DNA from 4 places in the Streptomyces sp. NPDC102467 genome. Region 2 is predicted to be linked to each of the others. Evidence: riboswitches for the same ligand, from Rfam matches in the RefSeq annotation. Region 2 holds a riboswitch; each other region holds the start of a gene.

Region 1 (7,451 bases), on a different contig from region 2:
CCGTCATCGGTTCCGGCCGGGAGATGTCGCCGGCCAGGATCGGCGGCCGCACGCAGCGGGTGCCGTACGACTGCACCCAGCCGTGCCGTGTGGCCAGGTACCCGGTGAGCTGTTCGGCGAAGTACTGGACCATGTCGTTGCGTTCCGGCTCACCGTGCACGAGAACGTCGAGCCCGGCCTTCTCCTGGAAGGTGATGACCTCGCCGATCTCCGCCGCGATGCGCTCCTCGTACGCGGCCGCGCCGATCCGCCCGGCCCTCAAGTCCGCCCGCGCCGTGCGCAGTTCACCGGTCTGCGGGAAGGAGCCGATGGTCGTGGTCGGGAGCAGGGGCAGGCCGAGATGGGCACGCTGGGCCGCGGCCCGTTCGGCGTACGGCGTCGAGCGCCGCGTGTCGGCGTCCGTGACGGCGGCGGCGCGCGCCCGCACGACGGGATCGTACGTGATGGGGGAGGCGGCTCGGGAGGCCAAGTCGGCCCGATTGGCCGCGAGTTCGGCGGCGATGGCGCCCGTGCCGCGGGTCAGCCCCTTGGCGAGGGTGACCACTTCGGCCGTCTTCTGCCGGGCGAAGGACAGCCACCGCAGGATCTGTGGATCGAGGTCGCGCTCCCGCGCCGCGTCCAGCGGGACGTGGAGCAGCGAACAGGAGGCGGCCACGTCGACCCGCCCGGCGAGCCCGAGCAGCGTGCCCAGCGTGGTGAGGGACTTCTCCAGGTCGTTCACCCAGATGTTGCGGCCGTCGACGACGCCCGCGACCAGCCGCTTGCCGGGCAGCCCGCCGACCGAGGCGAGCGCGTCGAGGTTCGCGGAGGCCGCCCCGGTGAAGTCGAGGGCGAGACCCTCGACGGGGGCCTTGGCCAGCACCGGCAGGGCGTCGCCGAGCCGGTCGAAGTACGAGCCGATCAGCAGCTGCGGACGGTCCGCGAGCGAGCCGAGATCGCGGAACGACCGCTCGGCGGCGTTCAGTTCGGCCGCGGTGCGGTCCTGGGCCAGAGCCGGCTCGTCGAGCTGCACCCACTCGGCGCCCGCGGCGCGCAGGTCGGCGAGCACCTCCGCATACACGGGCAGCAGCCGGTCCAACAGGGTCAACGGAACGAAGTCCGCGGCGACTCCGGGCGCGGGCTTGGCGAGCAGCAGGTAGGTGAGGGGACCGACGAGCACGGACCGCGGCGTCAGCCCGAGCGCGAGGGCCTCGCGCACCTCTTGGACCTGCTTGGCGGAGTCGGCCGTGAACACCGTGCCAGGGCCCAACTCCGGCACAAGATAGTGGTAGTTGGTGTCGAACCACTTCGTCATCTCCAGCGGCGCCACGTCCTGGGTGCCGCGGGCCATGGCGAAGTAGCCGTCCAGGGCGTCCGCGTCGACGGCGGCGCGATGGCGCGCGGGCACGGCACCGACCATGACGGTGGTGTCCAGGACGTGGTCGTAGTACGAGAAGTCGCCGGTCGGCACCTCGTGAATTCCGGCGTCCGCGAGGTCCTGCCAGTGCGTGCGGCGCAGTCCGGCGGCGGTGGCGCGCAGCGCGTCGGCATCGACGCGGCCCTTCCAGTACCCCTCGACGGCCTTCTTCAGTTCGCGGTCACGCCCTTGGCGCGGGTAGCCGTGGACGGTGGCGCGCGCCGTCACGGCTGTGTTCCTGCTGGTCACGGAGATCTCCTTCGCGAGATGAATCCCTGAGATCCCGGCGAAGGGACGAGAGACGCGAAGGGGTGACGGCCCGGGCGACCCGGACCGCCGCGCGATGGCACGGTCGTCCGCCCGATGTGCTCGCCGACCCGCCCTCGAGGTCGCCAGGATGTCCGCGCACGCGTCGTACGCACACGGGCAGTTGGCAGGTCTTCGGACTCGCGGGCGCGCCTCGTGTCGTACAGGACAGTCGTAACAAGACAGTCGTACGAGACATCTACTGGCCGTCGCTTCCCGGGCCCTTGTCGGGGCCCAGTGCTGATGACGGCGGTCGTTCCCACTCACCGCTGCGGGGCAGTCCCGGATTCCCACCGGGTTCCCTCTTGCGACGCATCCCGCCTGGCGGACGGGGCGAACCAGCTGCGTCGGCCAGCGTACGGGGTCACCCGCCCGTGCTCAACGCCGACCCGACGCCTCCAACTGACCCCACCCGGCGCTACCAGGGGGCGGGCCAGGTGCCGGGGCCGCCGCCGCGCCAGTCGATCAACGGGGACGCCTCCACATCCGCCTCGTCCATGTCGTGCCCGGCCCGACGCAGGAACTCGGCGACATCGCGCGGCTCGTGCGCGAGTCCGACGATCTCGCCGTCCACGCGGACACGGCGCCCTCCGTCGGGCGATGGCTGGTAGACGATGACCGGTTTGCTCATGCCTCCACGGTCCGGTGTGCCCGCCGCTCCTGCATCTTGGGAAGCAGGGGCGGGCTGGGCGCATCAGGTGACCCGCCCCGCGTGGCGTCACCTGTCGTGTGCGCGCCCTTTTCAGGATGGGCGCGCCAGGCGCCGGCGGTCGGCCGCGCACGGCTCGAGCCAGGAGAGAGCCCGGTGGCCGTCGCCCTCGTCCGCAACGATCCCGCGCCCGTACCCCCGTCACGACGGCAGAACCCGCGGTCCAGGGCGGCCGGCACCGCGATCGCCGTCACCGTGCCGTCCGTGGTGATGGCGGGCCTGGGCACGTGGGGGCTCGACCGCGACGGGGTGTGGGGCGACGAAGGCGTCACCCTGCAGATGGCACACCGCACACTGCCGGAGATCGCCCACCTGGTGTCGCACATCGACGCGGTGCACGGCCTCTACTACGCGCTGATGCACTTCGTCCTCGCCCCGTACCCGGGCGAAGTGCTGCTGCGGCTGCCCTCGGTGCTGGGGGCGACCCTGGCCGCCGGTCTCGTGGGCCTGCTCGGCGCACGGCTGGCGCGGCCCCGGGTCGGGCTGTGGGCGGGACTGCTGTACGCGGTGACCCCGTTCGTCGGCCGCTACGCGCAGGAGGGCCGCTCCTACGCGTTGGTGGCCGCCGGTGTCCTCGCGGCGACCGTCGCGCTGGTGCGTGCCCTGCGGGCGCGCGGTCGGCGGCACTGGGTGCTCTACGCGCTGTTGCTCACCGGTACGGCGTGGTTGCACGAGATGGCGGTGCTCGTCCTGGCGGCTCACGCGTGCACGCTGTGCTGCGCCCGGGTGCCATGGGCGGTATGGAGGGCCTGGCTGGCGGCGGTGGCCTGCGTGTCGGTCTCTCTGCTGCCGCTCCTCTTCGTCTCGCGCGGGCAGAGCGCTCAGGTCGCCTGGTTGGACAAGCCGGGCCGCGAGCAGGTGCGTGGCCTGGTGTACTCCTTCGCCGGTCCCACCGAGGTGGTGTGCGCCGTGGTGCTGGGGCTGGTGGTGGTCGGGGTGTGCGCGTCGCTTCCTCGCCGGGGGGAGGTGTCGTTGCGCGGGGTGGCGTTGCCGTTGACGCTCGTGCCGCCCGCTCTGTTGCTGGGCATTTCGCAGTACCAGCCGCTCTACTACGACCGCTATCTGCTGTTCTGCCTGGCAGGCGTCCCGCTGCTCGCGGCCGCGGGCGCGGAACGGATCGTGCGACTGGTGCCCGAACTGACGCGTTCTCGGAATCCGGTGGTGGGCAGGCTGCTCGCGGCGGGCGGCGTGGTTCTGGTGGGCGCGTCGTTCGTCGCGCAACTGCCGACCCATGAGCATGATCGCGGGCCGTGGGCGAGATCCGACGACCTGCGGGGCCTCGCGGTGCTGGCCGCGCGCGAGCTGAAGCCCGGAGACACCGTGCTGTTCGTGCCGTCCCCGGGCGCGCGGCGCGCGGCCGCCGCTTATCCCGCCGACTTCCGGCGGCTGCACGACGTCGCGCTCGCCCGCACGGGCCCGGAGGCGGGTGAACTGTACGACGCGGAGACGGGGGCGGCGACGCTGGCCCATCGGCTGCGGAAGATCGGCCGGGTGTGGGTGGTGATCGATCCCCGGGCCGGGCGCCCGGGCTGGGCGCCCACGAGCGGCACGGACCGGGCCAAGATCGAGGCACTGCGGCGCGACTTCGAGCTGAGCGAGGAGCACGCCACCCGGAGCGGCATGCTCCGGCTCTACCTGCGACGCCGTTAGGGCGTGGGCGCGGGCCTGTTCGGGCCTCCCGCTGGGCCCGCTACCGCCGGGCCGGTGTCTCCTCGGTGGCGGACCAGGCGGCGAGGAGCTGGAGCTTGTCGTGGTCGGGGGTGTGGGGCGGGGCGCTGTAGGCGGTGAGGGTCAGGCCGGGCTGGGCGGGGAGCTCCATGGCATCGAAGTCGAGCGTGATCGCCCCGACGGCCGGGTGCCGGAAGGCTTTGCGGCCGGTGTGGTGCAGCCGCACGTTGTGCTTGGCCCAGGCGGTGCGGAACTCGTCGCTCCGGGTGACGAGTTCGCCGATGAGCCCGGTCAGCTCGCTGTCGCCCGGGGCGCGCCCCGCCTCGGTGCGCAGCAGCGACACCGTGGTGTTCACGGACTCCTCCCAGTGCGGGAAGTAGTCGCGCCCGGCGGGATCGAGGAACTGGAAGCGGGCGATGTTCACCGTGTGCCGCCCCTTGCCGGTGTACCTGTCGTCGCACTCGGTGCCGTACTCGGTGCCGTACTTGTCGCCGTACAGCGGGCTGTACAGGGCGCGGCCGAGGCGGTTGGTCGCCAGGACGTCGAGACGGCCGTTGCGGATGAACGCCGGGGAGTCGGTCATGGAGTACAGGACGCGCAGCACGCTGTCCGGTAGCGGCCCGCGGGGGCGCCTGCCGCGCCGGGCAGGCCGCTTGGCGGCGGCGCGGGCCAGATCGTAGAGGTGCGCGCGTTCGGCGTCATCGAGCTGGAGGGCGTTCGCGACAGCGTCGAGGACCTCGTCCGATGCGCCCGCGAGGTGACCGCGTTCCAGGCGGACGTAGTAGTCGATGCTGACGCCGGCGAGCAGGGCGACTTCCTCGCGCCGCAGGCCGGGCACGCGCCGGTTGCCGCCGTACGCCGGCAGGGCCGCCTGCCGAGGGGTGATCTTGGCGCGGCGGGAGGCCAGGAACTCGCGGATGTCGCTCTGGGTGCTCACGCATTCCAGGCTAGATCGGACGGCGTACCTGTGGGGGGTCCTGTCGGTACCTGTGACGCCAGGCCCTCCTCCACGGTACTGACCTGCTGTTTCCTCGATACCGGCAGGAGCTGGGACGCCCCGGGCGGCAGTCGGGACCAGCGTCTCAGCGGCTGCCGCGGGACCGGCCCGGCCGCACAGTGGCTCATGCCGACATCTTCCGTTCTGCTCTGTTCTCATCCATTCTGCCGCGTTACGTTCCAGGAGTCCTCATGCCGAAGCAGTCCGCACCCCGGGAGCTGGCCGACATCGCGCCGAAGCTCGTCGAGGTCACCGACAATGTCCTGTTCGGCGACGTGTGGGAGCGGCCCGGACTCTCCCCGCGCGACCGCAGCCTCGTCACGGTGAGCGTGCTTGCCGCCCTCTACCGCGGCGAGCAGCTCGGCTACCACCTGGGCGTGGCCCTGGACAACGGGCTCAGTGTCGAGGAGCTGTCCGAGGCGATCACGCATCTCGCCTTCTACGCGGGCTGGCCCAATGCCATGACCGCGATCACCCGGCTCAAGAAGATCGCCGACGAGCGCGGCGCCGCCTGACTCCTGTCCCGCCACCGGCTCACCCAAGAAGAGACCCAGAAGAGACCCAGAAGAGAAGAAGGAAAACATGGAACACCTCATGTCGACCCCCACCGTCAGGCCCCCGGCCGAACGCTTCACCGGCGATGTCTACCTGAACCTGCTCGAAGCTCCCGCCGAGCCGGCCCGTCTCGCGGTGGGGCTGGTCCGGTTCACCCCGGGGGCCCGTACCAACTGGCACTCCCACGCCAACGGCCAGACCCTCTGCATCACCGACGGCGTCGGCCTGGTCGGTACCCGCGACGGCGATGTCGTCCGCGTCAGCGCCGGTGAGACCGTCAAGTGCCCGGCCGGCGAGGAGCACTGGCACGGCGCCACGGACACCACCCTCATGGCCCACATCGCCATCGTGGTCGGTGACGGCAACGGCGACGGCACCACCTGGCTCGAGCCCGTCAGCGACGAGCAGTACGCGGCCGCCCTCTCCGGCACCGGAGGCACCGGAAACTGACCCGCCCGAAAAAAGTCGTACGGCGATGTCGAGAACCCGTGACCGGCTCCGTCCCTGGTATGAACGCGACCACAATGGGTCGGACCAGGATCGAGGAGAACCGCGATGGCCAAGTACCTGCTGCTGAAGCACTACCGAGGCGCCCCGGCGTCGGTCAACGACGCGCCCATGGACCAGTGGACGCAGGAGGAGATCTCGGCCCACGGGCAGTACATGAACGATTTCGCGGCCCGGCTCGAAAAGAGCGGTGAGTTCGTCGAGAGCCAGGCGCTCTCCTCCGAGGGGGCCTTCGTCCGGTACGACGGCGAGGGCCGCCCACCGGTCACCGACGGTCCGTTCGCCGAGACCAAGGACCTCATCGCGGGCTGGATGGTGATCGACGTCGACAGCTACGAGCGCGCCGTCGAACTGGCCGGGGAACTGTCGGCTGCCCCCGGCGCGGGCGGGAAGCCGATCCACGAGTGGCTGGAACTGCGCCCCTTCATGAGCGCTTGCCACACCATCACGGAGTGACCCCTGTGATGGACGAGGCCCTGCTCCGGAGCCTCACACCGAGCGTGCTCGCCGTCCTCGTCCGCCGCGGAGCCGACTTCGCGACGGCCGAGGACGCCGTGCAGGACGCGCTGGTCGAGGCGGTCCGCGTCTGGCCGGCCGACCCGCCGCGGGACGCGAAGGGCTGGCTGATCACGGTGGCCTGGCGCCGGTTCCTCGACGCGGCCCGGGCAGACGTGTCCCGCCGCCGACGTGAGGACCGCCTCGACGAAGAGCCGGCGCCCGGCCCCGCGCCCGCGGCCGACGACACGCTCCGGCTCTACTTCCTGTGCGCCCACCCGTCGCTGACGGCGTCCTCCGCGGTCGCGCTCACGCTGCGCGCCGTCGGCGGTCTCACCACCCGGCAGATCGCCCAGGCCTACCTGGTACCCGAGGCGACCATGGCGCAGCGCATCAGCCGGGCCAAGCGCACCGTCTCCGGGGTGCGGCTCGACCGGGCCGGCGACGTCGCCACCGTGCTGCGCGTCCTCTACCTGGTCTTCAACGAGGGTTACTCGGGCGACGTCGACCTCGCCGCCGAGGCCATCCGGCTCACCCGGCAGCTCGCGGCCGCGATCGACCACCCGGAGGTGTCGGGGCTGCTCGCCCTCATGCTGCTCCACCACGCCCGGCGCGCCGCTCGGACCACGCCCGACGGCAGCCTGGTGCCGCTCGCCGAGCAGGACCGCGGCCGGTGGGACACCACGTCGATCGCCGAGGGCGTCGAGATCCTTCAGGCGGCCCTCGCCCGCGACCGCCTCGGCGAGTTCCAGGCCCAGGCGGCCGTCGCGGCACTGCACGCCGACGCGCCCACCGCCGAGGAGACCGACTGGGTGCAG
Region 2 (7,451 bases):
CGCTGCCGTCGCAGCAGCCGCCGGACTGGTGGAACATCAAGGGACCGTGGGCGTCACGCAGTCGCCGCACCAGCTCGGCGGCCTCGGGAGTCAGCTCCACGCGGGGTGCATCGGTCATGACGGAACAGTGAAGGCGACAGGACGTTGCGACCACGTTGCACGCGCGGGTGGCTCGCCCGCATAGGCTCCCCCCATGGAACAGAGGGAGATCGTTCTGCGGGCCATCGGTGTACTGACCGAGACGCAGGAGATGGTGCGCAGGCTCAACGACGGGGATCAGCTCGACACCGACCTGACCCAGCTGGGGCGGCTCGTGTCGGAGGTGTTCCCGACGATCGAGATCCCCGCGGGGTCCGATCCGGAGGAGGCCGCCGAGCTGACCATCGCCGCGCTCATGCCGGCCAGCGTGTCGCTCGTCGAGGCGTTCGCGTTTCTCTTCACACAGCTCGCGAAGGTGCACGACGAGGGCCGCGCCGACGTCAACTCCACCGAGCTGCTGCAGGAGATCGCGCTGCGGATGTCCGACCCGGGGGACGAGGGGGAAGAGGAGGCGGCGGAGGACTGACGCCGACGCCGCCCTGCCCGCCGGCTCGCCCTACTTGTTCGGATCCCGGAAGCGGCCGAACGCCTTCGTGAGGGCGCCCAGCGGTGAGCCGTCCGGCTTGGCGGGGCCGAGCGCGGCCGGCCGGGGCACACCGTCGCCGGCCTCGGCCAGCGCGGCCTGTGCCGCCTCGGAGGCCTCCCGGTACAGGTCGCGCGACTTCGTCATGGCGTCGAGCGCCTCCGCGTACCGGTCCACCATGGACCGGGCGTGGACCAGCTCCTCGTCCGGTGTGAGCAGATGCCAGCCCTGGCGCAGCCGCGTCAGGGCCCGCTCGGCGTCCGCGGGCAGCGGCCGCGGCAGCGCCGCGAACTCCTTGATCCGGGAGATGAGTTCGGTCGGCTCCGAGCCGTCCAGGAAGACGTTGCGCACCGTGAAGCGCTCCGCGTCGTACCCCGGGTCCTGCGGGGCGGTGGGCAGGATCACGGCGCCGCCCCGCGGCATCCGCAGCTTCAGCTCCCGCTTCATCGCGAAGTCGACGATCTGCGCCTGCTCGGGCGTGCCCCGGTGCTCGACCACCCGGTGCCGCAGACTCGGCGGCAGGAACGTCGTGACCGGCTGCTGACCCCGCGCGTCGGGCGTCATCGCCTCGTGCACCACGACGTGGACGTACCAGCTCTCCCGGGTCCACTCCCGCAGCCGGTGGCGCAGCTCGTCGTCGTCCTTGGGCAGGTGGTTGGTCACCCGCAGGCGCACGCCCTCCGCCGTGTCGTTGTCCCAGGGGACCCGGTCGCTGTCCGGCCAGAACATCGTGGCGGGCGACGGCCAGTGCGGGTCCCAGTCCCACTCCGCCTCGGCGGCGAGGACCCAGGTGACGGCGTCGCCGTCCTTGCGGCGCCCGTCGGGGTCGTACAGCGTCAGCTGCGCACGCACCGTGACGTCGTCGGCCACGCGCCAGCGCGCCTCGAACAGACGGCGGGCCGAGGGGCCGGGGTCGGCGGACTCGTCCCGCGGGTGCAGGACGGATGAGCGGGCCGCCTCGACGGGGTCGAGGTCCAGGAAGTCGTCGAGCACCCCGGCCGCCTTGAGGGCGATCAGGTTGCGCCGGACATCCTGCTCGGGCTCGGGTCCGAGGTGGCGCCCGCGCGCCAGCCACGCGGTGTCGGGGACGGTGGTCACAGAGGTGCTGTTCTTGGCCATTGAGTCGTTTACGTCGTTCTGGTGGATTCGTTCTGAGGGTGATCGGGACACGCCCAGTATGGGCCGTGAACCGGCCGGCGGAAATGGGCAGGGTGTGCGGGTGTCGGGATTGTCGCGCGTGTACACGGCTCTCCCGGAGACGGCACGCCGGGAAGGGGGGCCGCTGATCCCGTAGGCTCGGCGGATGGCCCGGTACTTCGACGTGCACCCCGAGAACCCGCAAGCGCGCATCATCGGCGCGGTCGCCGACGGCATCCGCGACAGTGCGCTGATCGCCTATCCCACGGACTCCTGCTACGCGCTCGGCTGCCGCCTCGGCAACCGTGACGGCGTGGAGCGGATCCGTGCGATCCGGCATCTCGACGACAAGCATCACTTCACCCTGGTATGCCAGGATTTCTCGCAGCTGGGCAGATTCGTCCACATCGACAACGATGTGTTCCGCGCGATCAAGGCAGCGACGCCCGGCAGCTATACGTTCATCCTGCCCGCGACGCGCGAGGTGCCGCGCCAGCTGCAGCACCCGAAGAAGAAGACGGTCGGCGTCCGCATCCCCGACCACGTCGTCACCCAGGCCCTGCTCGCCGAGCTCGGTGAGCCGCTGCTCTCCAGCACCCTGCTGCTGCCGGGCGAGGACGAGCCGCTCACCCAGGGCTGGGAGATCAAGGAGCGGCTCGACCACGTGGTGGACGCCGTGCTCGACTCCGGCGACTGCGGCACCGAGCCCACCACCGTCATCGACTTCTCGGGCGGCGAGGCCGAGATCGTACGGCGCGGCGCGGGGGACCCCGACCGCTTCGAGTGACCTTGTATCAGGGCCCTAGCCTTCGCCGGTTTTGGTGAGCGTGCCCAGGAAGCGGATGTGGGGGCGTTCGCCGGGGCCGGGCCGGGTGACGTGGGCGCGGACACCGTAGACGTCAGCGATGAGGTCCTCGGTGAGGACGGCGTCCGGTTCGCCGGCCGCCACGACCCGGCCCTGGCGCAGGACCACGACCTGGTCGCAGTACGTGGCGGCCAGGTTCAGGTCGTGCAGGGCGACGACGCAGGTCAGCTCAAGGCCCGAGATCAGGTCGAGGAGTTCCAGCTGGTGCTGGATGTCCAGATGGTTCGTGGGCTCGTCGAGCAGCAGCTCGCGCGGCTCCTGGGCCAGGGCGCGGGCGATCTGCGCCCGCTGGCGCTCACCGCCCGACAGGGTGTGCCACCGGCGGTGCGCCCGGCTCGTGAGGCCGCTGCGCTCCAGGGCGTCACGGACCGCGGCCTCGTCCGCGGCGGAGGCGGGCGTCCAGGCCCCGCGGTGCGGGATCCGGCCCAGCCGTACGATGTCGGCGACCGTCAACTCGACCTGGGTGTCGGCCTGTTGATGCACCAGGGCGATACGCCGGGCGGCCACCTTGCGGGGCACCGCGGAGAGCGGGTCGCCGTCCAGCGTGACGACTCCGGCCGCCGGGGCGAGCACTCCGGCCAGCAGGCGCAGCAGCGTCGACTTGCCCGAGCCGTTCGGGCCGAGCACCCCGGTGACGGTGCCCGCCCGTGGCGTCAGGCTCACCCCGTCGAGCACGAGGGCGCCGAGGGCGCCGCCGGGCGACCAGGACACCCGGTCCGCGTGCAGGCCCGCGCTCACCGGACGGCCCGGCCGCGGTAGAGGACGAGCACGAACGCGGGCACGCCGATCAGCGACGTCACCACCCCCACCGGAACCTCCTGCGGTTCGAGGACCGTACGGGCGAGGGTGTCGACCCACACCAGGAACACCGCGCCGGCCAACGCCGTGACCGGGAGCAGTCGGGTGTGGCCCGGACCCACCAGGGCGCGTGCCGCGTGCGGCAGTACGAGTCCGACGAAGCCGATCGCCCCTGCCGCACTCACCAGCGCCGCCGTCAGCAGGGCCGTCACACAGAGCAGGACGAGCCGGGTGCGGGCCACATGCACGCCGAGCGCGGCCGCCGCCTCCTGGCCGAAGGCGAACGCGTCCAGGGTCCGGCCGTACCCGAGGCACACCGCGAGCGCCACCACGAGCACCGCGAGACACAGCCACACCTCGCTCCAGCCGACCCCGCCGAGCGAGCCGAGCAGCCAGAACAGGACGCCGCGCGTCGTCTCCGCGTCGGCCGCGGTCAGCACCACGAACGACGTCAGCGACGAGAACAGCTGCATCGCGGCGACCCCGCAGAGCACCACGCGGTCCGTGGTGCCGCCCAGCGTGTGGCTGAGCAGCAGCACGAGCGCGAACGAGCAGAGGGCGCCGAGGAACGCCCCGCCCGACACCGAGAGGGCGCCGCCGCCGAGGCCGAGGACCACCACGAGGACGGCCCCGGTCGACGCCCCCGAGGAGACGCCGAGCACGAACGGATCCGCGAGGGGATTGCGCAGCAGCGCCTGCAGCACCGTGCCGCACACCGCGAGCCCCGCCCCGCAGACCGCGGCGAGCAGGGTGCGGGGCAGTCGCAGGTTCCAGACGATGCCGTCCCGGATCGGAGACAGGTCCGACGAGCCCCAGCCGAGCCGGGCGCCGACCGCCGTCCACACGTCGCCGACGCCGATGTGAGCGGGACCGATGGTGATGGCCACGGCGACCGACACACACAGCGCGGCGACGGCCATGGCCCAGTGGACGGCGGGGCGGACAGCGCTCACTTGGCCAGGCCGAACGAGCGCAGCGCGGTGGCCACCTTCTCCACGCCGTCCACGGTGCGGATCGTCGGGTTCAGATCCTGGCCGTTCAGCAGCACGTACCGCTTTTCGCGGACGGCGGTCATCTTCTTGGTGACCGGGTCGGACTCCAGGAACTTGATCTTCTGCGCGGCGGACTCCGCGGACTGCGAGCGGCGGGTCAGATCGCCGATGACGAGGACGTCGGGATCGCGGTCCGCGACGGTCTCCCAGTTGATCTGCGGCCACTCCTCGTGCGTGTCGTCGAAGACGTTGCGCAGGCCGAGTTCCTTGGTGACGATGCCGGGCGCGCCGCAACAGCCCGCCATGTAGGGCGAGTCGGAGTTCGCGAACCAGTACAGGACGCTCACGTTCTGGGCATCGACCTTCGAAGTGGCCGTACTGACACGGGACTTCAGATCGGCGATGAGCTTCTGGCCGCGCTCCCGCACATCGAAGATCCGGGCCAGATCGCGTATCTCGCCGTAGACCGTGTCCATGGTCAGCGCGCTGGTGCGCACACCGTCCCCGTCGCCGCTGTTGTCCTTGCCCGCGCAGTCGGTGGGGGAGAGGTAGGTGGGCACGCCGAGCTTCTCGAACTGCTCGCGCGGCGCCACCCCGCCCTTGCCGAGGGTGTACGTGAACGAGGCGGCGGCGAAGTCCGGTTCGGTGTCCAGGACCTTCTCGAACGACGGGTAGCGGTCGGCGAGCCGCGGCACCTTCGCGTTCGCCTTCTCCAGCCCCTTCAGGACGGGATCCGTCCACGTCGCGGTCCCCACCATCCGGTCGGCGAGGCCGAGCGAGAGCATGATCTCCGCCGATCCCTGGTCCAGGGCGACAGCACGGCGCGGGGCGTGTGCGACCCGCACCTTCGCGCCGCAGTTGTCGAGGGTGACAGCGGAATCGGAGCCGCCCGTGCGGTCCTCCGCGTCGGCGGATTCCGCGCCGCCGCAGGCCGTGAGCAACAGTGCGCTCGCCAACAGCGGTGCGCAACGGCGGACTTGACGTGCGAAAGGCACGGAACTTCCTCTGCGTCCAGGGCCCATACGCGGAGCCGGCCTACGGTTCACCCCCGGCCGCGTGTCGGCCGCGGAGGCTGCCAGCAGGTCTTCGGACTCGGGATCGTCCAGGCGGAGCGCCTTCCCGCACCGATGGACCGGCCCAGTGGCAGTGGCTCCGCCCGTCACCCTCACCGCTGCGCGTCAGCTCCGGATTTCCACCGGATTCCCTGACCCGTGCACGTAGAAGAACGTACAGAGGTTTGACTGGCTTTCGGACGGTATCACGGGCCTGACCTGCACACCCGGGCCCTTCTCGATGAGCAGGTCTCGGGCTGGATCTCCTCGACCGTCTCGCCGTTCGCGCGACGGCGGAGCAGGGTGTGCGGCATGTCGTCGGTGAAGACCGGCGGTCGGCCGTCTCTTGCCGGTTCGGCAAGAAGAGGGGCATCGCTGACAAGGGCGCGACGCCCCATGCGGTGTCCGGTTGGCCTCAGGCCGGCGTGCCCCCGTGGACGCGCTGGTGGTGGCGCCACGGTTCGTGGCGCGCGGCGAGATCCTGTCCGGCCTGGGAGCCGACCCGGTGGAGCACCCCATGGGTGTGGGCACCTATGTCCCTTGCGAGCCGGGCGGTGCGACCGAGGCTCCCGGGGTGTATGTGGCGGGCGACGTCACCGATCTGATGGGCGGTCTGCCCGCGGTGCCTCCGTTCGGTGTGGCGACGGCCGCTGCGATCGACGCCGACCTGGTGAACGCCGACGAGGCAGTGGCCCGCCGCCGGTCCGCCCAGGTCTTCGGCGCGGCCGGTGAGGCGCTCGTGTGCGAGCGGGTCCTGGGCGATCGTCGGCACGGCCTGGACGCGGTGCTGCCCCCCGAATCCGGCCGGCGACGGGGGCATGGCGCCCGGGGGCGTCAGGAAGTGGGGCGGGCGCGCAGATGGGCGCGTTCGCCCTGCTTGCCGAAGATGACCAGCAACTCCACCGGCTGGTCGTTGTCGGAGCCCAGACAGTGCGGCACGTGGGTGTCGAATTCCGCGACTTCCCCCGGCGCCATGACCAGGACGCGGTCGCCGAGGTGAAGGCGGAACCTGCCGTTGAGGACGTAGATCCATTCATAGCCCTCGTGCGTCCGGAGCTCGGGCTCGCCGACGCTGGGGCTGATGACGAGCTTGTGCGCGTGCATGCCGCCCGGCCTGCGGGTCAGCGGCACGTACGTCATGCCGTCGCGCGTGACGGGGCGCAGGTGAAGGCGCGGATCGCCCGTCGCCGGTGCGCCGACGAGCTCGTCGAGCGGGACGTTGTAGGCCTGGGCCAGGGGCAGCAGGAGTTCCAGGTTGGGCTTGCGGCCTCCGCCCTCCAGGCGGGAGAGCGTGCTCTCCGAGATCCCGGTGAGTTCGGCCAGCGCGGCCAGCGTGATGGCGTGCCGGTGGCGCAGATCCCGCAGTCGGGGTCCGACACCGGCCAGCACGTTCTCGAATGCGTCCATGCACCGCATCTTGCTGAAACGGCATGACGGATTGCAACCTTTTGGGGCCTGGGCGCACTCTCCTGGCGACGTGAGCCACGCACCTTGTAGCTCACCGAGGCAATCCCGCCCCTCATCGCTCAGGAGAGCTGCCGATGTCTACTCCCGCTCGCACCGCCGGGAAGGTCCCGGATGCGGATGCGCCGGATCCGCGCCGGTGGATGGCGCTGATCGTCGCGTCGGTCGCCACCCTCATGGTCGTGCTCGATGTATCCATCGTGAACATCGCGCTGCCGCAGGCGCAGAGCGACCTCACGATGGGCGACGCGAACCGCCAGTGGATGATCACCGCCTACGCACTCGCCTTCGGAGGACTGCTGCTCCTCGGCGGGCGCGTCGCCGACTTCGCCGGACGCAAGCGCATCCTCACCATCGGGCTGCTGGGCTTCGCAGCGGCCTCCATGCTCGGCGGCCTGGCACCCGACCCGGGCACCCTGTTCACCGCACGCGCCCTGCAAGGCGCCTTCGCCGCCCTCCTGGCACCCGCGGCGCTCTCCCTCATCACCGTCGCCTTCACCGACCCCAAAGAACGCGCCAAG
Region 3 (7,451 bases), on a different contig from region 2:
CGCTGCCCGCTTGCGCGGTGACACCGACCGGTTCGGACAGGGCCGGTCCGCTGTCCGAATCGTCGCCGTCCGAGAAGGGGCCGCAGCCGGTCAGGGCCGTCAGCAGCGCGACGGCGCAGGCCGCGCGGGGGAGCAGAGTGCGTAGGGGGACGCGTCTCACGGGCGTGCCTTCCGCTCGAACCAGATGGACCCGAATTGGTACAGACCTGTATGGCACGAATGACGGGTCCTCATCAAGAGGGCGGGCGGGCCTGCCCGCCTCCACTGGTAGAGATCGCCGCACAAGGGGCACAGATGGGGCGCTTATGTCCGTCCGCCGTCCCGACGGCCGCCGCCCCGGCCGCCCCCGTCCTCGAGCAAAGGCATCTCGCTGTGCACTCCCGCATCCTGACGCTCGCCACCGCCTGTGGCGCGGCCCTCCTCGCCCCCGCCGCGCTGCCCGCGGCGGACGCCCGACCGAGTGACATCCAGGCGCAGGCCACGACCACGGTGGCCTCCGTGTCCGCCGAGACCTCCGTGCCCTCCAGGCTCTCGCGACTCTCCAGGCCCTCCAGGCACTCCCAGCGGAAAAGAGAGGTCCGAGCCGCTGAACTGCTCGCCGCGGTACGCGGCTGCCGCCAGATCTCCCACGGCCGCTACCGCACCGACGAGGGCGCCCCCGCGTCCATCCCGGTCTGCGCCCAGCACGGTGCCGTGCACTGGAAGGCCGACCTCGACGTCGACTGCGACGGCCGCGCGGGGCGGCACTGCAACCGCCGCACCGACCCGGTCTACCAGCACGCGACGGCCCACCAGCAGTCCGACGGGCGGCAGTTGAGCGCGGAACGGCTGCCGTACGTCGTCGTGCCCGGCGCGAGCCGCATCTGGAGCCCGGCCCGCTCCGGCATCCGCGGCGGCACCGTCGCGGCGCTCGTCCACCGGAACAAGGTCCTGTACGCCGTCGTGGGTGACAGCGGGCCGAGCGGCCTGATCGGCGAGGCGTCGTACGCCGCCGCGCGCGGCCTCGGCATCGATCCGGACCCGGTGCGCGGCGGCGCCGCCGGTGAGGTGACGTACATCCTCTTCCCCGGCGCGACCGCCCGCCCCATCGAGAGCCACCGGGCGGCCGCCGAGGCCGGTCGGACGGCGGCGCGCAAACTCCTCCGCCGCGCCGACTGACCGCCGAGCCGTTCAAAGACAGGCTCTCAGGGGCCGGCTCTCACTCCTTGTGGTACGTGTACGCCTCCGACGCCGCTGCCACGACCGCGTCCAGGTCCGCCCCCGCCGAGGCGGAGACCACGGCGGCGACCGCGCCCTCCAGGAACGGGGCGTCCACCAGGCGTGTGCCGTCGGGGAGTTCGTCGCCCTCGGCGAGCAGCGCCTTCACGGTCAGGACCGCACTGCCGAGGTCGACCAGGACCGCGACGCCCGAGCCGCGATCGACCTCCGCGGCAGCCGCCGAGATCCGCTCCGCACTCGTACCGAAGCCGCCGTCCTCCGTGCCGCCCGCCGCGGCCACGGGAGCGGTGGCTCCGCCTCCGGCGAGCCCGGCGGCGAGTCGCGCCACGGATTCGGCGACGTCCCGGCTGTGCGACACGAGCACGACGCCGACCGCCTTGTCGGGGGCGGTCACGAGGTGCCCTCCGCGGCCTCGGCCAGCGCGCCGATCAGCAGCGCCGACGACGTGGCGCCGGGATCCTGGTGCCCGATGCTGCGCTCACCCAGATAACTGGCCCGGCCCTTGCGGGCCTGGAGCGGGGTCGTCGCCTCCGCGCCGTGCTCCGCCGCGGACCGCGCCGCGGCGAAGTCCCCGCCGTCCAGCGCGTCCACCGCCGGGATCAGCGCGTCCAGCATCGTCTTGTCACCGGGCGCGGCCCCGCCGAGCGTGGCCACGGCGTCCACCCCGACGCGCAGCGCCTGCGCCAGCTCCGCTTCGCTCACCTGCGCGGCATCGCCCAGCGCTTTGCCGGTGCGCCGCAGCAACGTCCCGTACAACGGCCCCGACGCGCCGCCCACCGTCGAGATCAACTGCCGTCCGGCGAGCGTGAGTACGGTCCCCGGTGTCTCGGGCGCGTCCTTGTCGAGGGTGGCCCGCACCGCGGTGAAACCGCGCTGCAGATTGCTGCCGTGGTCGGCGTCGCCGATCGGCGAGTCGAGTTCGGTGAGCCGGGCGGCCTCGCGGTCCACCGCAGCCGCGGTCGCCGCCATCCAGCGTCGGAAGAAGTCGGCGTCGAGCACATGATCTCCTTGCGTGGTAGATACGTTGACGAGGGGCACGGGGGCGCCGTCCGTCACATGCCCCAGCGGAGACCGGCCGTACTGACCGGCGCGTCCCACAGGCGCAGCAGCTCCTCGTCCACCTGGCACAGCGTGACAGACGCACCGGCCATGTCGAGGGACGTCACGTAGTTGCCGACGAGGGTGCGGGCGACGGGCACCCCGCGCTCACCGAGCACCCGCTGCACCTCGGCGTTGAACCCGTACAGCTCCAGCAGGGGGGTCGCTCCCATCCCATTGACCAGGGCGAGTACGGGACTTGTCGGGTTCAGGTCTTCCAGGACGGCGTCGACGGCGAAATCGGCGATCTCCCTCGATGTCATCATCGGACGCCGCTCGCGGCCCGGCTCGCCGTGGATGCCGATGCCCAACTCCAGCTCACCAGGGGGCAGATCGAAGGTCGGCGACCCCTTCGCGGGCGTGCTGCACGCGCTCAGCGCCACCCCGAAACTGCGCGCGCTCTCATTGACCTGCCGGGCGAGCGCTTCGACCCGCTCCAGCGGCTGCCCCTCCTCGGCCGCGGCCCCCGCGATCTTCTCCACGAAGAGCGTCGCGCCGGTCCCGCGCCGTCCGGCCGTGTACAGGCTGTCGACCACCGCGACATCGTCGTTCACCAGTACCTTGGCGACCTGGATGCCCTCGTCCTCGGCGAGTTCGGCGGCCATGTCGAAGTTGAGCACGTCACCGGTGTAGTTCTTCACGATGAACAACACGCCCGCCCCGCTGTCCACCGCGGCGGCGGCCCGCACCATCTGATCGGGCACCGGCGAGGTGAACACCTCACCGGGACAGGCCGCGGACAGCATCCCCGGCCCCACGAAACCCCCGTGCAGCGGCTCGTGCCCGGAGCCGCCGCCCGACACCAGCGCCACCTTCCCGGCAACCGGCGCGTCCCGGCGCAGGATCACCCGGTTGTCGACGTCGACGGTCAACTCGGGGTGGGCGGCGGCCATCCCGCGCAGGGCGTCGGCGACGACGGTCTCGGCCACATTGATCAACATTTTCACGGGTACCTCCATGTGACGTGGGCAACTGATGCGTCCCACGTCAGTATCTGCGCAGGCCGCGTGCGGAGCACCCGGCGGGGCCTGATCGGTGAGGTAAGCCGGTGGGCGCGTTGGCACGGGCCCGTGCCCGCCTGCGTCGAGAACGGCCGGCCCCGCCTGACAGCGAAGACGCGCACGCCAGGCTGCGGCCGCGATGTCCCGGCGGGCCGTGCTCGATCGGAAGCGCGTGAGAGGATGGCCGACGATTTGGGCGATGGCGGACAGAGGAAGCCGGTGTGATTCCGGCGCGGTCCCGCCACTGTGATCGGTGCGTCGATCCCGACAGGCCACTGTCCGCGACCGCGGGCGGATCGGCCGGGGCCGGCGGTGAACCGAGAGCCAGGAGACTCACGCTGTCGCCTCCTCAACGCGTACCGGGGCGGATCTCCCCGGTGAGAGGGAGTGGGGCATGGCAGGAATGCCGACGGGTGCTGCGCCGGGGGAGGACGCGGTGGCAGGGACCCCGAGCCGGGTGGTGGTGTGCCGGGACTGCTGCTGCGGCACGGTGAAGGTGCCGGGCGACCACGCGGCGCAGACGGCGCGGTTGCGGTCCGCGGTCCCCGTACGGGTCACCGAGTGCCTGGACGTGTGCGAGCAGGCGAACGTCGTTGTGGTGCAGCCGTCGGCCGCGGGACGCGCCGGCGGAGCACGGCCCGTGTGGCTCGGCCTCGTCAACGACCCCGACGCGACCGAGGACATCGTCACCTGGGTGCGGGCGGGCGGCCCCGGAGTGGCGCCGATGCCCGCGATCCTCGACCTGTACGTCATCACTTCTCCCCGGCGTGTCACGGCCTCGTGAGGGGTTTTCCGCGAGGGAGAACCGAGTGAGGCCGACTCCTGCGGCGGTGCGTGACGCGCTCCGGGACGTGGCCGGTCTCGGCGGGTTCTTCGTCCTGCCCACCGTGGTCGGCATGGCCGGGAAGGGGACGGCCGCGGCGTTCGCGGACGGCTTCGCCGAGCGGGCCCGCGAGGTGAACCGCCGTTTCGCGACGGGCGAGGCGCGCGTCGGCACGTCCATCGCACACCTGGGGCTCTCGGCCCGTCTGTGGTCACCGCTGCTGGCATGCGCGGTGCTGCATGGGATCGTGCCCGACCTGAGCGGCCTGGAGTGGCTCGACGACAGCTCGGCGGTACGGCTGCGGGAACCTCTCGAAGGGCGCCCGGTCGACCCGCCGCCGCGCCTGGCCGACGCGGTGTACGAACAACTGGCGGCGCCCCTCGCGGTGCTGGAGAGGACGCTGAGCGTGAAAGTCGCGCCGCGCCTCCTGGACGGGAACGTCGCGTCCGCGCTCGTCGGGTCCGCGGCCGTGCTGCTGAGGGCCCGCCCCGAGGTGCGCCCGGTACTGGTCCCCCTCACCCGCGATCTGCTCGGTACGGGACGCCTCGCGGGGACGGGCACCATCTCGGGCCCGGATCTGACGTTCCGGCGGCGCAGCTGCTGCCTCCTCTACCGCGCGCCGACCGGTGGCATGTGTGGTGACTGCTGTTTTTCAGGTCACTGACAGCCGGGGGCAGCTCGACGAGCCTCCGATCCCGGGGCTCAGTCGCGGGCCAGGACCACCACCGCGTTGTGGCCGCCGAAGCCGAAGGAGTTGCTGACGGCCACGGTCGAGGGGACGGGCCGGGCGGTGCCGGAGACCGCGTCGATGTCGAGGGCCGGGTCGGGGTCGGTCAGCCCGGCCGTGGGCGGGACCAGGTCCGCGCGGAGCGCCAGGATCGTCAGCGCGGCCTCGATCGTGCCGGCCGCGCCGAGCGTGTGGCCCAGCGCGCCCTTGGCGGAGGTGACCGGCGGCCGGTGCGGGAAGACGCGGGCCAGGACCGCCGCCTCCATCGCGTCGCCACGCGGGGTGGACGTGCCGTGCGCGTTGACGTGGTCGACGTCGCCCGGGGAGACCCCCGCCTCGGCGAGCGCCGCGCGCAGGGCCCGCTCCGCGTGGCGCCCCTCGGGGTGCGGGGCCACCAGGTGGTGGGCGTCGGTGCTCGCCCCGTAGCCGATGAGCCGGGCGAGGCGGGGGGCCGAGCGGGCGGCCGCGTACTCGGGCCGCTCCAGGACCAGGGCGCCCGCGCCCTCGGCGATGACGAAGCCGTCGCGGGCCGCGTCGAACGGGCGGGAGCGCTGGTCGGAGAGTGCGCGCAGCTGGGCGAAGCCCGTCACGATGAGGGGGGTGACGGCAGCGTCGGCGCCGCAGACCACGGCGATGTCGCACTGTCCCGAGGCGAGCAGATCGCGGGCCGTACCGATCGCGGTGGTCCCCGAGGCGCACGCGGTCGCGACGTTCAGGGCCGGCCCGGTCACACCGAGGTGCAGGGCGATGGCGGCACACACCATGTTGGACATATAGCCGGTCAGGAAGTAGGGGGAGACGCTCCTCGGGCCGTCGGTGGCAAGGCGTGACGCGGCAGCCCGCAGCGTGTTCTCCCCGCCCACGGAGCACCCGGTGACCACGGCGACGCGGGTCGGGTCCCACGCGGTGGGGTCGAGCTTGGCCGCGTCCAGGGCCTGGGCGACGGCGGCCAGGCCCATGCGGGCGCCGGGATCGAGGTGCGCGGCGCCGGGCAGCCGTGGGCGCAGCTCCTCCACGGCGTCGACGCGGCAGCTCAGCGAGACGGGCAGGTCCCGCAGTTCGGGGTCGGGGCGGGCCGTCGCGCGGCCGTCACGGACCGCGGCCCAGGTGCTCTCGGTGTCCGGGCCTGCCGCGGTGACCAGGCCGAGGCCGGTCACCGCGACGCTGGTGTCCCGCCTCATCCGGCGCGGCGCGCGTCGACGCGGGCGGAGAACTCGGCGAAGGTGAGCTCGCTCAGCTCGTCCTCGGTGGCGCTGACGCCCAGTTCGTCCTGGAGCGTGATGGCCATCTCGACGATCATCAGCGAGTCGGCGAGCAGGTCGGTCATGCGGGCATCGGCCCGGACGACGGCCGGGTCCACCTCGAACTTGCCGACGAGCAGGCCGGTGATCAGATCCGTGGTCGCGGGTGACGCAGAGGTACTCATGGCGGGCCTTTCCCTGAACGCTCCCGGAATTCGGGCGCTAGTGAGAGAGACCACCTCAATGGCATCTTTAGGCTTGCGGTGGCTCATTTTCAGCTGAAAGTGGGATCTCGTGACACAAGCGAACGCGAGACCGCTGGACGAAGTCGGCACCGATCTGCTGGACGGCCTGCTGGGCTGGTTGGCCGACGAATACTTCCGCGTAGAGGTGGCGGGCCTGGAGAACGTGCCGCGGACCGGGCCCGCGCTCGTGGTCGCCAACCACTCCGGCGCGTGGGGGCTCGACGCCTTCGTCCTGCACAAGCTCCTGCACCGGGAGTTGAGCCGCCCGGTGCACCTCTATGCCTCGGCGCTGGTCTTCCGGTGCCCGCCCCTCGCCTCGTACGCCCGTCGGCACGACGCTTTCACCGATGATCCGACCCTGGGCCGGGAGCGGCTGGAGGCCGGGCATCTCGTCGCCGTGTTCCCCGAGGGACTCGACGGGGTCGGGAAGCCGTTCTCGCAGCGCTACCGGATGCGGCCCTTCAGCCCCGGCTTCGCGGCCACCGCGGTGCAGACCGGTGTGCCGGTGGTACCCGTGTCGATCGTGGGCGCCGAGGAGACGTACCCGAAGCTCGGTGAGATCCGGGCGCTGGCCCGCCGGTTCGACCTCCCGTACTTCCCCCTCACGACGCTGCTGCCGCTGCCGGCGAAGTGGCGGATCAGCATCGGCGAACCGGTCCCCGCCCCGGCCCGCGCCGAGACCTTCACCGCCCGCTCGGCCGCGGCGCGGCGACTGTGCGACGAGGTCTGGATCACCGTCCAGGGCATGGTCGACCGGGACCGGCGCCGCCGGACGAGCCCGTTCTGGTAGGACAAGCTCAGTTGGCCAGCCAGTCGGCGGCCCGGCGGGCGTCCGAGGCCGCGCGGGCACAGCGCTTGGCGTGGGCGAGCAGCGTCATCCGGCACTGCTCGCCGAACGCGTCGTGGTTCCAGCCGGACTGCCGTGCGCAGTCGGCGAGTTTCCTGGCGTGCTCCTCCAGGCTGCGGGCACCGGCCGCGGCGAACGTGGCGTAATGGGCGGGGCTCTGCCCGACGGCGGGCGGCAGGTAGCCGTCGGCCACGGGCCGTGTGTCGGTGTCGCGCGGCCCGTGCTCGGCGTCCGCGAGGGCGATGCGCAGG
Region 4 (7,451 bases), on a different contig from region 2:
CGGCGGCCATCATGTCCATCGCCGCGGCGAACCTGTTCACGCGCAACATCTACAAGGACTTCATCAAGCCCGACGCGACCCCGGCGCAGGAGACCAAGGTCTCCAAGCTCGTGTCGCTGCTCGTGAAGGTCGGCGCGCTCGCCTTCGTCCTGACCATGGACAAGACCGTCGCCATCAACTTCCAGCTGCTCGGCGGGATCTGGATCCTGCAGACCATGCCGGCGCTGGTGGGCGGCCTGTTCACGCGCTGGTTCCACCGGTGGGCGCTGCTCGCCGGATGGGCGGTCGGCATGGTCTACGGCACGCTCGCCGCGTACGGGGTGGCCTCGCCGACGCAGAAGCACTTCGGCGGGTCCTCGGACGAGATCCCCGGCATCGGCCAGATCGGCTACATCGGCCTGACGGCGTTCGTGATGAACGTGATCGTGACCGTCGTCCTGACCTTCGTCCTGAAGGCCGTGAAGGCCCCGGAGGGCGTCGACGAGACGTCGCCCTCGGACTACACCGCAGACGCCGGCGACAAGGGCGTACAGGTGGAGCTGCCCACCGTCGGAGCGGGCGGCCACTAGCACCCGTCACTTCTTCTCGATGGACGGGCCTCTCCCCTCGGGGAGGGGCCCGTCCCTCTATCGTGACCCGGCACCACGTCGCGAACCAGCACCATCCGCACCATCTGCCCCGGAGGAACCGTGCCCGACTCGCCGCAGGCGACCGCCCCCATCGTGCTCGACAGCGACCCCGGCATCGACGACGCCGTCGCACTGCAATACCTGCTCGGCACCGGGCTGTGGGACCTCAAGGCCTACACGACCGTCGGCGGCAACGTGCCCGCCGCGCAGACCTTCCGCAACGGGCGCGCGCTCGCCCGCGCCTTCGGCATCGACGGCGACATCACCGTGCACCGGGGTGCGGGCCGCCCGCTGACCCGCCTGCCGTACTCGGCCGCCGGCGAGTTCCACGGCTCCACGGGACTCGGCGCCGAGCAGCTGCCCGACTCGACCGTGCCCGAGCACACCGAGTCCTCGGCGCAGGCGCTGCTCAGGCTCTCGCGCGAGTACGAGGGCGAGCTGACGGTGTGCGCGACGGGCCCGCTCACCAATGTGGCGCTCGCCCTGAGCGAGGACCCGGACTTCGCGCGGCGCGTGAAGCGGCTCGTCTTCATGGGCGGGGCCGCCGAGATCCCCGGGAACATCACGCCCGTCGCCGAGTTCAACGCGTGGGCGGACCCCGACGCGGCGGACCTGGTCGTCTCCTCCGGCATCCCGTACACGATGGTCGGGCTCGACGCGACGCACGGCTGGCGGTTCGGGCCCGCGGAGCTCGCCACGCTGGAGGCGGCGGGACCCGGCATGGAGCTGACGGCCCGCCTGATGCGCTTCTACCTCGGCGCCTACGAGGAGACCGGGGGCTCCCCGCTGCACGACCCGCTCGCCGTCGGCGTGTGCGCGGACGAGTCGTTCATCACCGCCGCCGAGGGCACCGTCGCGGTGGAGTGCGCGAGCGAACTGACCCGGGGCAAGACGGTGTTCATTCCGTACGACTCCGACTACCCGCGCGAGTACTACACGGAGTCGCCGCTGGTGAACGCCCGCACCAAGCATCGCGGCCGGGTCGCCGTGGGCGTCGGCCCGCGCAACTTCACCGAGGATTTCGTGGCTACGTTGCTGAAGCGGCCCGCGACCGTCTGAGTAACTGTTGAAGCCGGGCCGACACAAGATATGGGCCTGCCACGTCGGCCCGGCACAACATGTATGCTCGCTTTCGCTGCAGCCGCAGGGGAATCCGGTGCAAATCCGGAACTGTCCCGCAACGGTGAACGTAAGCGCGCATAACGGCGCCCGCGTGAGTCCGAGGACCTGCCGCAGCACACCCGAGCCGTCCGGCCCGGGTGTAGACGACGTCCGGGCCTCGCGGAATGGGCCGGTGACGACGGCGCCCCGTGCGCGCCGGAGCCACTCCTTCCCCGCAGGCCCCGTGCCGAGCGAGGGAGAGCCTCCACGTGACCATCGCGCCGCCCGCCGAACCGGTCTCAGCCGCACCGGTCTCAGCCGCACCGCAAGACGCTCCGGGCACCGCGCTGCTGCGCACCCTGACCGAGCTGACTGCCGACCTCCCGGGCGCCGACCCCGGCCGGGTCGCCGCCGCCGCGCTGCGCGGCCGCAGCACCCGCGCCGACGAGGCCGAGCTGCGCGAACTCGCCACCGAGGCCGCGGCCGGGCTGATCTCCGAGGACCCCGTCTACTCCCGGCTCGCCGCCCGTCTCCTCACGCTCTCCATCGCCGCCGAGGCCGCCTCGCAGGGCGTGACCTCCTTCACCGGCTCCGTCGCCGTCGGCCACCGCGAGGGCCTGATCGCCGACCGCACCGCCGAGTTCGTCCGCGTCCACGCCGCGCGGCTCGACGCGCTCATCGACACCGAGGCCGACGACCGCTTCGGCTACTTCGGCCTGCGCACCCTGCACAGCCGCTACCTGCTGCGCCACCCGATCACCCGCCGCGTCATCGAGACCCCGCAGCACTTCATGCTGCGCGTCGCGTCGGGTCTCGCCGAGGACGACAGCGCCCGCGCCCTCGACGAAGTCGCCGCGCTGTACGGCCTGATGAGCCGCCTCGACTACCTGCCCTCCTCCCCCACCCTCTTCAACTCGGGCACCCGGCACCCGCAGATGTCGAGCTGCTATCTGCTCGACTCCCCGCTGGACGAGCTCGACTCGATCTACGACCGCTACCACCAGGTGGCCCGGCTCTCCAAGCACGCCGGCGGCATCGGGCTCTCGTACTCCCGCATCCGCAGCCGGGGTTCGCTGATCCGCGGCACGAACGGGCACTCCAACGGCATCGTGCCGTTCCTGAAGACCCTCGACGCGTCGGTCGCCGCCGTGAACCAGGGCGGCCGCCGCAAGGGCGCGGCCGCCGTCTATCTGGAGACGTGGCACTCCGACATCGAGGAGTTCCTTGAGCTGCGCGACAACACCGGTGAGGACGCGCGCCGCACCCACAACCTGAACCTCGCGCACTGGATCCCCGACGAGTTCATGCGCCGGGTCGCCGACGGTGCCGACTGGTCGCTGTTCTCCCCGGCCGACGTGCCGGAGCTGGTCGACCTGTGGGGCGCCGAGTTCGAGGCCGCGTACAAGAAGGCGGAGGCCGAGGGCAGAGCCCTCAAGACCATCCCCGCCCGGGACCTGTACGGCCGCATGATGCGCACGCTCGCGCAGACCGGCAACGGCTGGATGACGTTCAAGGATGCCGCGAACCGCACCGCCAACCAGACCGCGGAGCCCGGCCACACGGTCCACTCCTCGAACCTGTGCACCGAGATCCTGGAGGTCACGGACGACGGCGAGACGGCCGTCTGCAACCTGGGTTCCGTGAACCTGGGCTCCTTCGTGGACGCCGACGCGCAGGCCATCGACTGGGAGCGGCTCGACGAGACCGTCCGCACCGCCGTCACGTTCCTCGACCGCGTCGTCGACATCAACTTCTACCCGACCGAGCAGGCGGGCCGCTCCAACGCCCGCTGGCGCCCGGTCGGCCTCGGCGCGATGGGTCTGCAGGACGTCTTCTTCAAGCTGCGCCTGCCCTTCGACTCGCCGCGCGCCAAGGCGCTCTCGACGCGGATCCAGGAGCGCATCATGCTCGCCGCGTACGAGGCATCGGCCGACCTCGCCGAGCGCAACGGCCCGCTGCCCGCCTGGGAGAAGACCCGCACCGCGCGCGGTGTCCTGCACCCCGACCACTACGCCGACGCCCAGGTGACCTGGCCGGAGCGGTGGGCCGCGCTGCGGGAACGTATCGCCGCCGTCGGCATGCGCAACTCGCTGCTGCTTGCCATCGCGCCGACCGCCACCATCGCGTCCATCGCGGGTGTCTACGAGTGCATCGAGCCGCAGGTCTCCAACCTGTTCAAGCGCGAGACGCTGTCCGGCGAGTTCCTCCAGGTCAACGCCTACCTGGTCGACGAGCTGAAGCGGCTCGGCGTGTGGGACGCGCAGACCCGGGAGGCGCTGCGCGAGTCCAACGGCTCCGTGCAGGGCTTCACCTGGATCCCGGACGACGTCCGTGACCTGTACCGCACGGCGTGGGAGATCCCGCAGCGCGGCCTCATCGACATGGCGGCGGCGCGCACCCCGTTCCTCGACCAGGCCCAGTCCCTCAACCTGTTCCTGGAGACGCCGACCATCGGCAAGCTCTCCTCGATGTACGCGTACGCCTGGAAGTCGGGCCTGAAGACGACGTACTACCTGCGCTCGCGCCCCGCGACGCGCATCGCACGGGCGGCGGGCCGCAGCACCGTCCCCGCGCAGACCGTGCCCGAGACCGACGCGGTCGCCTGCTCCCTGGAAAACCCCGAGTCCTGCGAGGCCTGCCAGTAATGACCACCGCACCTGAGAAGACCGAGAAGAACCTGCTCGACCCGGGCTTCGAACTGACCCTGCGTCCCATGCGCTACCCGGACTTCTACGAGCGCTACCGGGACGCGATCAAGAACACCTGGACCGTCGAGGAGGTCGATCTCCACTCGGACGTCACCGACCTCGCGAAGCTGTCGCCGGGCGAGCAGCACATGATCGGCCGGCTCGTCGCGTTCTTCGCGACGGGCGACTCGATCGTCTCCAACAACCTGGTGCTCACGCTCTACAAGCACATCAACTCCCCCGAGGCGCGCCTCTACCTCTCGCGCCAGCTCTTCGAGGAGGCCGTGCACGTCCAGTTCTACTTGACGCTGCTCGACACCTATCTGCCCGACCCGGAGGACCGGACGGCGGCGTTCGCGGCGGTCGAGAACATCGCGTCCATCCGCGAGAAGGCCGAGTTCTGCTTCAAGTGGATGGACTCGGTCGAGAAGCTGGACCGCCTGGAGACCAAGGCGGACCGCCGCCGCTTCCTGCTCAACCTGATCTGCTTCGCGGCGTGCATCGAGGGCCTGTTCTTCTACGGTGCCTTCGCCTACGTCTACTGGTTCCGCTCGCGGGGCCTGCTGCACGGCCTGGCGACCGGCACCAACTGGGTCTTCCGTGACGAGACGATGCACATGAGCTTCGCCTTCGACGTGGTCGACACGGTGCGCAAGGAGGAGCCCGAGCTCTTCGACGACGCGCTGCGGGAGCAGGTCACCGACATGCTGCGGGAGGCGGTCGAGGCCGAGCTGCAGTTCGGGCGCGACCTGTGCGGGGAGGGGCTGCCGGGCATGAACACCGAGTCGATGCGGCAGTACCTGGAGTGCGTCGCCGACCAGCGTCTGCAGCGGCTCGGCTTCGCGCCCGTCTACGGCTCCGAGAACCCCTTCTCCTTCATGGAGCTGCAGGGCGTCCAGGAGCTGACCAACTTCTTCGAGCGTCGCCCCTCGGCCTACCAGGTCGCGGTCGAGGGCTCGGTCGGCTTCGACGAGGACTTCTAGGCGACCTTGGTGAACTCGGCACGGCGGGACCCCAGTTCGGTGTCCTGCCGTGCTTGCCGTGCTTGCTGTGCCTGCCGGATCTGCCGGTCGACGCGGCGGTCGTGGGCGGCCCCGTAGAGGGAAGGGGCGGCGAAGAGAAGGAAGACGAAGAGGACGGTGAGGTAGTTCATCGCTGTGTTCATGCCTCTACTCTCCCGCCGCGCGGCCCCGCCCGGCAGTGGCAGGACTGTCACTGACCCTCGAATTCCTGCCAGCTCTGCGGCACACTGGCAGACATGCTGAAGAACGTGGCCGCAGTGCTGCTCGACGGTGTGCATCCCTTCGAACTCGGGGTGGTCTGCGAGGTGTTCGGCCTCGACCGCAGCGACGCGGGACTCCCGGTGTACGACTTTGCGGTCGCCTCCACGGAGGGCCCCTCGCTCACCACGCATGTGCCCGGCATGACGGTCTCCACCCCGTACGGCCTGGAGCGTCTGGAGGAGGCCGACCTCATCGCGATCCCCTCGGCGGGGCGACGGTTCGACCAGTACCCGCCGGAGCTGCTCGACGCGCTGCGCCGGGCGGTCGACCGCGGCGCGCGCGTCCTCAGCCTGTGCGCGGGGGTGTTCGTGCTCGGCGAGGCCGGGTTGCTCGACGGCCGCCGCTGCGCGGTCCACTGGCGGTACGCGCGCGAACTCGCCGTCACGTATCCGCGCACCCGGGTCGACCCCGACGTCCTGTACGTCGACGAGGGCCCGGTCATCACCTCCGCCGGCACGGCCGCGGGCATCGACGCGTGCCTGCACATCGTGCGCACCGAGCACGGCGCCGAGGTGGCCAACGCGATAGCCCGCCGCATGGTCGTGCCGCCGCACCGCGACGGCGGCCAGGCCCAGTACGTGGAGCGCCCGCTGCCGACGACGCGCTGCGACACCGTCGGCGGGGTCCTGGCGTGGATGGAGCGGAACCTGGGCGCGCCGGTGACCGTGGAGGAGCTCGCGGCGCGGGCGCTCATGTCACCGCGCACGTTCGCGCGCCGCTTCCAGCAGGAGACGGGCACGACGCCGTACCGCTGGCTGCTGCGCCAACGGGTGCTCTTCGCCCAGGAGTTGCTGGAGAGCACCGACGAGACGGTGGACGCGATCGCCTACCGCGCGGGGTTCGGCAACGCGCCGGCGATGCGCCACCAGTTCATGAAGGCGCTGGGCACGACGCCCAACGCCTTCCGCAGGACTTTCCGGGTACGGCTGGCGAGCTAGGACGGCCTGATCCGCCCTAGCAGCCCTGGCCCCGCGCTTCCACCCGCAGCAGGGCGCGCTTCGGCTGGAGCGTGATGCCGATCCGCGCGGAGCCGTCCGTCTCCGCGGTCGGCACCAACCGCCACTTGGACACCACCGTGCCCAGGATCACCGCCAGTTCGGCCATGCTGAAGTGGTCGCCGGGGCACTTGCGGTTGCCGACGCTGAACGGTGCATGCGCCGCGGGCGTGACGTCCGCTGCGCGCTCGGGGAGCCAGCGGTCGGGATCGAACGTCAGATGGTCGGTGAACGCGCGCGGGTCGCGCTGCATCGCCAGCGGGCTGTAGACGATGTCCGACCCGGCCGGGATCCGAAACCCGCCAAGTGTCGTGTCGACGGCTGCGAGCCGTGTCAATATCCAGACAGCGGGCCGTATCCGCATCGACTCGGTGAGCAGGTTCCGCATATATGCGAGTTCTTTGACGTCACCAAAAGCGACCGGCCGACCATCCGTCACGGATACCACCTCCGTGTACAACCGCCTTTCGTGTTCCGGGTGTTCGGCGAGAAGCTGGAAGACCCACGTCAGGGTCTTCGCCACATTCTCGGCACCCGCCACGACAAGGGACACGACTTGGTCGTGCACCTCCTGATCGTTGACCGTTTCACCATTCTCGTCGCGGTCGTCGAGCAACGCCGCGAGAAGGTCGTCCGGATTGCTTCCCGACGCCCTTCGCTCGGCCACGATCTCGTCGACAAGGCGATGCAAATCGGCCAACGCGCTCTCGAATCGCCGATTGGCCGGAGACGGCATCCGGTACAGCGGGCCGAAGG

Evidence for each region. A riboswitch is a leader RNA that binds a small molecule or an ion and turns the genes downstream of it on or off. The one in region 2 is predicted to bind cobalamin.
Region 1: linked by a shared signal. The riboswitch ahead of metE (5-methyltetrahydropteroyltriglutamate--homocysteine S-methyltransferase) and the one ahead of ACIREE_RS30055 (ABC transporter substrate-binding protein) in region 2 are both predicted to bind cobalamin.
Region 3: linked by a shared signal. The riboswitch ahead of ACIREE_RS04740 ((2Fe-2S) ferredoxin domain-containing protein) and the one ahead of ACIREE_RS30055 (ABC transporter substrate-binding protein) in region 2 are both predicted to bind cobalamin.
Region 4: linked by a shared signal. The riboswitch ahead of ACIREE_RS02160 (ribonucleoside-diphosphate reductase subunit alpha) and the one ahead of ACIREE_RS30055 (ABC transporter substrate-binding protein) in region 2 are both predicted to bind cobalamin.

The regions. Positions count from the first base shown of each region.
Region 1 covers NZ_JBIWKA010000002.1:383,263-390,713, reverse strand. Annotated here, with positions in the region: gene metE (5-methyltetrahydropteroyltriglutamate--homocysteine S-methyltransferase) at 1-1,645, opposite strand, end outside; cobalamin riboswitch at 1,811-2,060, opposite strand; gene ACIREE_RS04980 (hypothetical protein) at 2,121-2,333, opposite strand; gene ACIREE_RS04975 (hypothetical protein) at 2,508-4,061, shown strand; gene ACIREE_RS04970 (helix-turn-helix domain-containing protein) at 4,102-5,016, opposite strand; gene ACIREE_RS04965 (carboxymuconolactone decarboxylase family protein) at 5,268-5,591, shown strand; gene ACIREE_RS04960 (cupin domain-containing protein) at 5,659-6,081, shown strand; gene ACIREE_RS04955 (YciI family protein) at 6,187-6,594, shown strand; gene ACIREE_RS04950 (RNA polymerase sigma factor) at 6,603-7,451, shown strand, end outside.
Region 2 covers NZ_JBIWKA010000015.1:197,479-204,929, reverse strand. Annotated here, with positions in the region: gene ACIREE_RS30085 (DUF779 domain-containing protein) at 1-118, opposite strand, end outside; gene ACIREE_RS30080 (hypothetical protein) at 194-565, shown strand; gene ACIREE_RS30075 (hypothetical protein) at 596-1,741, opposite strand; gene ACIREE_RS30070 (L-threonylcarbamoyladenylate synthase) at 1,926-2,546, shown strand; gene ACIREE_RS30065 (ABC transporter ATP-binding protein) at 2,562-3,362, opposite strand; gene ACIREE_RS30060 (FecCD family ABC transporter permease) at 3,359-4,342, opposite strand; gene ACIREE_RS30055 (ABC transporter substrate-binding protein) at 4,372-5,436, opposite strand; cobalamin riboswitch at 5,474-5,664, opposite strand; gene ACIREE_RS30050 (hypothetical protein) at 5,882-6,286, opposite strand; gene ACIREE_RS30045 (helix-turn-helix domain-containing protein) at 6,301-6,873, opposite strand; gene ACIREE_RS30040 (MFS transporter) at 7,008-7,451, shown strand, end outside.
Region 3 covers NZ_JBIWKA010000002.1:337,378-344,828, reverse strand. Annotated here, with positions in the region: gene ACIREE_RS04765 (fibronectin type III domain-containing protein) at 1-160, opposite strand, end outside; gene ACIREE_RS04760 (glycoside hydrolase family 75 protein) at 373-1,158, shown strand; gene ACIREE_RS04755 (PTS-dependent dihydroxyacetone kinase phosphotransferase subunit DhaM) at 1,199-1,612, opposite strand; gene dhaL (dihydroxyacetone kinase subunit DhaL) at 1,609-2,217, opposite strand; gene dhaK (dihydroxyacetone kinase subunit DhaK) at 2,271-3,263, opposite strand; cobalamin riboswitch at 3,526-3,652, shown strand; gene ACIREE_RS04740 ((2Fe-2S) ferredoxin domain-containing protein) at 3,721-4,101, shown strand; gene ACIREE_RS04735 ((2Fe-2S)-binding protein) at 4,127-4,804, shown strand; gene ACIREE_RS04730 (beta-ketoacyl-[acyl-carrier-protein] synthase family protein) at 4,843-6,048, opposite strand; gene ACIREE_RS04725 (acyl carrier protein) at 6,045-6,293, opposite strand; gene ACIREE_RS04720 (lysophospholipid acyltransferase family protein) at 6,403-7,143, shown strand; gene ACIREE_RS04715 (hypothetical protein) at 7,151-7,451, opposite strand, start outside.
Region 4 covers NZ_JBIWKA010000001.1:480,240-487,690, reverse strand. Annotated here, with positions in the region: gene mctP (monocarboxylate uptake permease MctP) at 1-569, shown strand, start outside; gene ACIREE_RS02165 (nucleoside hydrolase) at 690-1,688, shown strand; cobalamin riboswitch at 1,745-1,879, shown strand; gene ACIREE_RS02160 (ribonucleoside-diphosphate reductase subunit alpha) at 2,000-4,375, shown strand; gene ACIREE_RS02155 (ribonucleotide-diphosphate reductase subunit beta) at 4,375-5,400, shown strand; gene ACIREE_RS02150 (hypothetical protein) at 5,397-5,582, opposite strand; gene ACIREE_RS02145 (GlxA family transcriptional regulator) at 5,676-6,638, shown strand; gene ACIREE_RS02140 (cytochrome P450) at 6,655-7,451, opposite strand, start outside.